Regions from separate parts of the Micromonospora sp. DT201 genome, predicted to be linked through region 1. Evidence: riboswitches for the same ligand, from Rfam matches in the RefSeq annotation. Region 1 holds a riboswitch; the other holds the start of a gene.
What was found. Region 1 has a riboswitch for cobalamin ahead of ACLQ28_RS13895 (acyl-CoA thioesterase). Riboswitches for the same ligand answer to the same signal wherever they lie in the genome.

Region 1 (4,257 bases):
CGAGCAGATCCCAGGTCTCCAGGTTCATGCTGATCCGTCGTACCACCAGGGTCGTGCTGTCGCGCAGCCAGGCTGGCCCGTCGGACACCCAGACGGCGGTGTCCAACGGTGTCCCGGCTCGCGGGTTGGCGGTGCCGTCGAGTTGGCCGAACAGGTTGCGTTGGGTGTGCCCGCCCGGCTCGACGCCGGGGCTGCGGCGAAAGCCTTGCTGCACCCACCGGACGGTGGCGAAGGGCCGGCTGTCCTTGAGTAGAACTCGTTGGGCGTGCGCCACGGTGATCGCGTCGTCCGCGCAGATCTGCAGCAGGAGGTCACCACCCGACCAGGCCGGTTGGAGCCGGTCGATGCGGAACGGAGGCAGGTCGGTGACCGATGTCGGCCGCCGGTCGTCGACGCCTGCTGCATGGTAGAGGCCAGGGCCGAAGCCGAAGGTCACGGTCAGCCGTGCGGGCAGCAGCCCGAGCTCGGCTTCGGTGTCGGCCAGCGCTGGCCGGCCCTGGGTGAGCCGGGCCGCGTCATCGGTCAGCAGCCGCAGCATCCGACCCACCTCGGCCCGGCCGGTGTCGGCCCGCAGGGTGAGCGCCACGAACGACGCGTGCGCCTGCGGTTCGGTGGCGACGCCGCTCTGTCGGGGCCCGTGAAACGGCTCGACCATGGTGCCGACAGCGCTGACCAGCGCAGCCTCGGTCGGCCCGCTGTCCCCGGACCGTTCGGTCCCGATCGTGGCGACGCCGGCCACACCGGCGAGGGCACCTCCAGCGGCGAGCGCCCCGCCGGTGAACAGGCCACGCCTGCTCACCGGACGGAACGTGGGTTGCGAGGTCATGAGGCGGGGCTCATGCTCATCCCCGGCATCGGGCTCGCCCCGTGGCCGGGCGCGTAGCTTTCCTGGGCACCGGTGAACGGCTTGGCCACCGCGGAGAACGTCTGGGTCCTGCCGTCGGTGAACGTGAGCGTGAAGGTCAGCTCGTCGCCGGCCCGCACCGGCTGCTTCACCTCCATCAGCATCAGGTGGTCGCCGCCGGGCTCAAGGACATGGGTGCTCTTCGCCTTGATCACGATGCCGCCCGGCTTGGCCTGCATGACCATTTTTCCGTCCTTCATGGCCATCTCGTGCAGCTCCATCGGCGAGACCTCGGTGGATGCGCCGGTGATGGTGACATCGGTGTCCGCGTCGTTGACCAGGGTGCCGAACGCTGCCGTCATGCCCTTGTCGGCGGCCTTCACCCACGGGTCACGGATGCCGACCACCCCTGTGGTCGCGCCTGCCGACGCCACCGCCGACGGGCTCGGGGCAGCCGACGGCGAGTCTTCGGACGACCCACAGGCCGCGACGCCGGCGGCCAGGAGTACCGCGGTGGCGATCACGGCGGCCGAACGGAGGTGCCGGCCGGCGAGGGTGGTGCTGGGCATGAACGATCCCTTCGATGACGGGTATGGCGTCCGGGTGGTCGGTCACACCAGGTGAAAAGTTCCGGCGGGCACAGGGCTCGTGGGGCGACCCGTTCCGGTGCCGACGCTGGGGGATCGCTGCCGGTGAGGGACACCTTCCCGGACCGGCTATGCTCCGGGCGGCGCTGGTTCGCCCGGTCGTGACTGGCCGGGCGTCGTAAGAGGGAACCCGGTGGAAATCCGGGACTGCCCCGCAGCGGTGAGTGGGAACGACCGCCGTCATCAGCACTGGGCCAGCGGCCCGGGAAGCGACGGCCAGTAGGGGACCGGCACGACCGGTCAGGCCCGCGAGTCCGAAGACCTGCCGGCGCCGCGTACACAACCGTGTGCGCTGCCGTCGGCCTCGCGGGTGGGCTGAGCGGGTGACGTTCCGCGTGTGGTGCGGGCGCGTCCTCGTCAGCGTGTGCTCGCGTTCCGGTGGTGTGAATTCCCGAGGGACGGACTACCGCTGTGCACGACACCACCACGATCGCCGGCCGGGCGCCGTCGGCGTCGCACCTGACCCTGTCGCAGATCATGGACCAGCACCACACCAACCTGATGGGTACGGTGCACGGTGGCCGGATCCTCAACCTCATCGACTCTGTCGCCGGTGTTGTCGCCGCTCGCCATTCCGATGGGCCGGCGGTGACCGCCGCCATCGACGAGACCGCGTTCCTGCGCGCGGTGCGGGTCGGTGACGTCGTGCACGTCGACGCCCGGATCACCTGGGCGGGCCGCAGCTCGATGGAGGTGGCCGTCAAGGTGACCGCCGACCGGTGGGACCGGGCGGTGCCGCCCACCGACGTGGCCACCGCCCACCTGGTCATGGTCGCCATCGACGACGACGGCCAGCCTCGTACGGTGCCGCCGCTGCTCCCCGAGACGGACGGGGACCGGCGACGATACCGGGAGGCGGAGATCCGCCGGGAGCACCGGCTGGCCCTGCGTCGGGCGCTGCTCGACGGCGCGGAGGAGAGCTGAGTTCGTCGCGGACCCGAGGATCGCCCCGCCTGGAAGGCTTCCCCGCCGGAGCGTCGACGCGGCTCACCCACTTGATCAACAAACTGTTCACGTCGTGGCCCGATGGCGAACACCCGCCCGGGCCTGCCCGTTTCCGACCGTTCGGCAAGGTGGGGCGCGAATCCTGTAGCCGCAATCCCGGAGCGTTTCTTGTCCCTGCCCAGACGTCGTCGACGAAGCACGGTGATGGCACTCCCGCTGGCGACGTTCGCCGTCACCGCGGCTGTCCTGGCCCTGCCGGCCCCGGCGGCGGCGCATCCGTCCGGCGATCCGCAGACCGTGACCGTCGCGCGCGACGACCAGCGGCCGGAGGTCGTACGGGTGCGGTGGCGCGTCGGCGGGCCGGACGACCTGACGCTGCTCGGAGTCTCGCTCGGCCTGCTGCCACCCGACCGCGTCCTGCTCGACGGGGCGGTCGACTACCGAACGACGGATCCGGCGGTGCTCGCATCGTCCGAGCAGTTCTCCGCGTACCTGCTCAAGCAGATCACGGTGGCTGACGGCGCGCGGCGCTGCCTGGGCGCTGTCGCAGAGCCGAAAGCCCTGGCGAGGACCGGCGTGACCGTTGACTACACCTGCCCAGGGCCGGTCGACACGGTCACCGTCGTGGTGCGGATGCTCACCGACCTCAATCCCGCGTACCGTTCGATGGCCACCGGTCCCAACGGACAACGCGCGGTGTACGGCCCGGGTGAGGACTCCCACGACTGGACCCTTGCCGGCGCGCCGGCTGCGGGCGGCATCAGCCCCGGCCGTAGTGCTGCCGTGCAGATCGCCGCCCTCGGTGGCGGTGCGCTGCTGGTCGCGATCGGGGCGGTGCTGGTGTCGCGGCAGCTGCGGCGACGGCGGGCCGTGGCATGACCGCGACCGCCGTCCTCTCCGCCTCTCGGAAGGCCGAATCGGGCGTGCGTTAACCGGTGGGATCGCCGTCGAGACCGACCAGGACGACTTCCAGCCGGCGTGGGCCGTGCACCCCCTCAACCCGGTTGAGCTCGATGTCGCTGGTCGCGGACGGGCCCGAGATCCAGGTCTGCGGCGCGCGTGGGTCCAGCCGGGTCAGCGCCTCCGGCAGCAGGCCGACGACCTGGTCGGTACGGACGACGCAGATGTGCCGGTCAGGCACCAGGGTGAGTGCCCGCCGTCCCTGCGCCGGGCCGGCGTCGAGGATGATGGTGCCCGTGTCGGCGACCACCACGGCGCAGCCGGTCAGGACCGCGTCCATGTCGTCGAGCTGGGCCGGTGACAGTGGGGGAGCGTCGCGGTGGACCTGCCCGGCGTAATCGGCGAGCCAATCGGCGGGGATGTCGGTGGGTACGGCGAGCCGGTCAACCTCGGCCAGCAGCCCGGGGAGAGCGTCGATGCCGCGATGGACGACTGCCCGGTAGTCCTCCAGCCGGTCGACCACAACCTCGATCAGGTCGCGGCGATCGTCGACCCGGCGGTATCGACGGGGCACCTCCACCGGCGGCGGGCTGTCGGCCAGGGCCGTCCGGAGCCGCGCCAGGATCTCATCACGTGCGGTCACTGCTTCTCCCACCATTCACGGAAGGTCTGCGGCGCGGGTAGCGGTAGGTCCCGCGACCGAGTCCACGCCGAGGCGGGCCAGGGGAGCTTGCGCAGCGTACGAGCGCCGGTGCGTCGCTCGCGGTACGCCCCGAGGGGTCCCGCGCCGACCCGGGCCAGGCGCAGGGCGGCGGCCCATCGCCGGGGGCTGCGCATGACCCACGCCAGGACGCGCATGGTGGCCTGTTCAGCCATCGGATGCGGCGCCTGCTGGCGGAGGTGGACCAGGATCTCCGGAAT
Region 2 (4,257 bases), on a different contig from region 1:
CCGTTCACCACCTCGTCGGTGCGCGACATGACACCTCCTAGCGGCCGGCGGGGGTGGCCGTCCCACCCGCGATCACGTACGGCTCCGGAGATGACACGGTAGTCGGCTGGGCCGCGGCCCAGTAACCGCCGTCGGGGAACCGGTAGAGCGCGACCGATTCGGGGCGCATCTGCGTCGAGTAGCCGGGCTGGCTGGGCAGGACGTAGCCGCTGCCCGAGCCCGTGTCCCGGACGATGCACGGGTCGGTGAAGTGCTCGTGCAGGTGGTCGACGAACTCGGTGACACGGTCGGTGAGGTCCCCCGAGATCGAGACGTAGTCGAGCACCGACACGTGTTGGACCATTTCGCACAGCCCGACACCGCCAGCGTGGGGGCACACCGGGACGTCGAACTTCGCGGCGAGGAGCAGCACGGCGACGATCTCGTTGATGCTGGCCAGCCTGCCGGTGTCCAGTTGGCAGAAGTCGATGGCCTCGGCCTGGAACAGCTGCTTGAACATCACCCGGTTGTGGCAGTGTTCGCCGGTGGCGACTCCGATGGGAGCGACGGCGCGGCGGACGGCGGCGTGGCCCAGGATGTCGTCCGGGCTGGTCGGCTCCTCGATCCACAGTGGCTCGAACTGGGCGAGGGCCTTGACCCACTCGATGGCCTGTCCGACGTCCCACACCTGATTGGCGTCGATCATCAGGTTGCGGTGCGGCCCGAGGATCTCCCGGGCGATCCCGCACCGGCGGATGTCGTCGTCGAGGTTGGCGCCCACCTTGAGCTTGACATAGCCGTAGCCGGAGTCCACCGCCTCCTGACACAGCCGGCGAAGCTTGTCGTCGCCGTAGCCGAGCCAGCCGGCCGAGGTGGTGTAGGCGGGGTAGCCGGTCCGGTCGAGCTCGGCGAGACGGTCAGCCTTCGTGCTCTCCTTGGCGCGCAGGATGGCCAGTGCCTCGTCCCGGGTGAGCGCGTCGGACAGGTAGCGCAGGTCCGCGATGTCGACGAGTTGCTCGGGGGACATGTCGACGAGCAGCCGCCACAGCGGCTTTGCGGCGACCCGGGCGACCAGGTCCCACGACGCGTTCAGCACGGCGGCCAGCGACAGGTGGACGACGCCCTTCTCCGGCCCGAGCCACCGTATTTGGGAGTCCGAGGTGAGGAGGCGGTAGACCGCGCCCATGTCGGCTGCCATCGTCGCGACGTCCAGACCCACGAGGCGCTGGGCCTGATGGACAGCCGCCGCGACGACGATGTCGTTGCCTCGACCGATGGTGAAGGTCAGGCCGTGGCCCGCGAGCGGCGCACCCACGCTGTCGACGCCGTCGGTGTGCAGGACGACGTAGGCCGCCGAGTAGTCGCCGTCCTTGTTCATGGCGTCGGAGCCGTCAGCGGTCAGAGAGGTGGGGAAGCGGACGTCCTCGACGGTGACGGCAGTGATCTGCGGCATGCGCTCCTCGCCCGACTAGGCCAAACATCAGATGATCATCTGGAGTATACGGATGGGTGATCCGGCGAGTCAACGACGTCGATGACCCATCAACAGCGGAAATCTAATGCTTTCCCTGCTGGGCTAGGCGTCGGGTCCGTTGCGTCCATCGACTCGATACATCACACCTTTGTGAATTGTCGACACCTGCTCAGAGCCTCGTTGGTGTGGGCATCGGTTGCCGTGCATCGGGCCAGGGCTGGGCATGGCCGTCGAGGTTGGTGATGGTCGTCACCAGGCCGGCCACCGACACGCCCGGGACCGACATGTGGGGTGTGACAACGGCAGCGTCCCTATATATGGTGTCGAGCGCAGCTGGTTCGGCCGTTCATCCCGAGCGGTTGAGGCAAGAGGGAACCCGGTGAAAATCCGGGACTGTCCCGCAGCGGTGAGTGGGAACGACCGCCGTCATCAGCACTGGGCCACCAATCGGTCTGGGAAGCGACGGCCAGTAGGAGACCGGTGAACCCGGTCGCGCCCGCGAGTCCGAAGACCTGCCAGCGCGCCGCGTACCCGCACCCGGGTAGGCGGTGGTCCGAGGCCGCGTGGGACGGCTGACGCCACCCGACTCCACGCCTGCATGGCGTGGCGTCCGCCGGTGTCTGTCTCCACGCGTTCGAGGGCCATCAGGTCTCGAACTCGCGAGGAGTGAGTGGTGACAGTCACCGAGGTAGTCCCGGCCAGCGGCGACGCGGCCCTGCGGCGGACGCCGATGCAGGTCCGCAAGCGCAACGGCACCACCGAGCCCGTGGAACTGAACAAGATCGTCCGGGCGGTCGAGCGGTGGGCCGACGACCTGACCGACGTCGACCCGATGCGTGTCGCCACCCGCACGATCAGCGGCCTGTACGACGGCGCGACGACGGCAGAGCTGGACCGACTGTCCATCCAGACCGCGGCCGAGATGATCGGTGAGGAACCGCAGTACTCGCGCCTCGCCGCCCGGCTCCTGTCCGGCTACGCCGACAAGGAGGTGCGTCGGCAGGGCATCACCTCGTTCAGCGGGGCGATCCGGACCGGCCACGCCGAGGGACTGATCGGTGACGACACCGCCGCGTTCGTCGCCGCACACGCCGCGATGCTCGACGACGCCGTCGATCCGGACGGGGACCGGAGGTTCGAGTACTTCGGCCTGCGCACGGTGTACGACCGGTACCTGCTGCGCCACCCCACCAGCCGGCTGGTGCTGGAGACCCCGCAGTACTGGCTGCTGCGGGTGGCCTGCGGGCTGTCCCAGACACCGGACGAGGCGATCGACTTCTACCGACTGATGTCCAGCCTGGCTTATCTGCCCAGCTCACCGACGTTGTTCAACTCCGGGACCCGACACACCCAGATGTCCTCCTGCTATCTGGTCGACTCCCCGCTCGACGAGTTGGACTCGATCTACAAGCGGTACGCCCAGGTCGCCAACCTGTCCAAGTTCGCCGGCGGCATCGGCATCGCGTACTCCCGGGTCCGGTCCCGGGGGGCACTGATCCGCGGCACGAACGGGCAGTCCAACGGGATCGTGCCGTGGCTGCGCACGCTGGACGCGAGCGTCGCCGCGGTCAACCAGGGCGGCCGGCGCAAGGGCGCGGCGTGCGTCTACCTGGAGCCGTGGCACCCGGACATCGAGGAGTTCCTGCAACTGCGGGACAACACCGGCGAGGACGCCCGGCGCACCCACAACCTGAACCTGGCCAACTGGGTCCCGGACGAGTTCATGCGCCGGGTCGAGGCCGACGAGATGTGGTCGCTGTTCGACCCGCACGAGGTGCCCGAGCTGCCCGACCTGTGGGGGGAGCGCTTCGACGCCGCGTACCGGGAGGCCGAGGCGCAGGGTCGCTACGTGCGGCAGGTCCCGGCGCGGGACTTGTACGGGAAGATGATGCGGACCCTCGCCCAGACCGGCAACGGCTGGATGACCTTCAAGGACGCCGCCAACCGACTGTGCAACCAGACCGCCGAAGAAGGCAACGTGGTGCACCTGTCCAATCTCTGCACCGAGATCATCGAGGTGTCCAGTGACGCCGAGACCGCCGTCTGCAACCTCGGTTCGGTGAACCTCGCCGCCCACCTCACCGACGACGGCATCGACTGGGAGCGGCTGCGCGCCACGGTCCGCACCGCCGTGACCTTCCTCGACCGGGTCATCGACATCAACTACTACCCGACTCCGCAGGCGGCGGCGAGCAACCCCCGCTGGCGGCCGGTCGGGCTCGGCCTGATGGGCCTGCAGGACGTGTTCTTCGCACTGCGGCTGCCGTTCGACTCCCCGGTCGCGCGGGAGTTGTCCACCCGGATCAGCGAGGAGCTGTACCTGACCGCGCTGGAGACCTCCGCCGACCTGGCGCGCCGCTTCGGCGCGCATCCGGCGTACGGGCAGACCCGGGCCGCGCGGGGTCAGTTGCAGCCCGACCTGTGGGGCGTCGAGGGTACGCAGACCGCGCGCTGGGCCGTGTTGCGGGAGCGGGTCGAGGCGTACGGGCTGCGCAACTCGCTGCTGGTGGCGGTCGCCCCGACCGCGACCATCGCCTCGATCGCCGGGTGCTACGAGTGCATCGAGCCGCAGGTGTCCAACCTGTTCAAGCGCGAGACCCTGTCGGGGGAGTTCCTCCAGGTCAACACCGCTCTGGTACGCGAGCTGAAGGCCCGCGGTCTGTGGACCGACCGGATCCGGTCGGCGATCAAGCGGGCCGAGGGGTCGGTGCAGGACATTGCTGAGTTGCCGGCCGGCGTCCGGGAGTTGTTCCGCACCGCGTGGGAGCTGCCGCAGCGGGCGCTGATCGACCTGGCCGCCGCCC

Region 2: linked by a shared signal. The riboswitch ahead of ACLQ28_RS17590 (ribonucleoside-diphosphate reductase subunit alpha) and the one ahead of ACLQ28_RS13895 (acyl-CoA thioesterase) in region 1 are both predicted to bind cobalamin.

Annotation. Positions count from the first base shown of each region.
Region 1 is NZ_JBNCKP010000006.1:112,877-117,133, reverse strand. Features, by position in the region: gene ACLQ28_RS13905 (Dyp-type peroxidase) at 1-826, opposite strand, end outside; gene ACLQ28_RS13900 (copper chaperone PCu(A)C) at 823-1,413, opposite strand; cobalamin riboswitch at 1,562-1,775, shown strand; gene ACLQ28_RS13895 (acyl-CoA thioesterase) at 1,969-2,415, shown strand; gene ACLQ28_RS13890 (hypothetical protein) at 2,641-3,315, shown strand; gene ACLQ28_RS13885 (LutC/YkgG family protein) at 3,365-3,979, opposite strand; gene ACLQ28_RS13880 (LutB/LldF family L-lactate oxidation iron-sulfur protein) at 3,976-4,257, opposite strand, start outside.
Region 2 is NZ_JBNCKP010000009.1:188,701-192,957, forward strand. Features, by position in the region: gene ACLQ28_RS17580 (FadR/GntR family transcriptional regulator) at 1-29, opposite strand, end outside; gene ACLQ28_RS17585 (enolase C-terminal domain-like protein) at 38-1,432, opposite strand; cobalamin riboswitch at 1,771-1,987, shown strand; gene ACLQ28_RS17590 (ribonucleoside-diphosphate reductase subunit alpha) at 2,184-4,257, shown strand, end outside.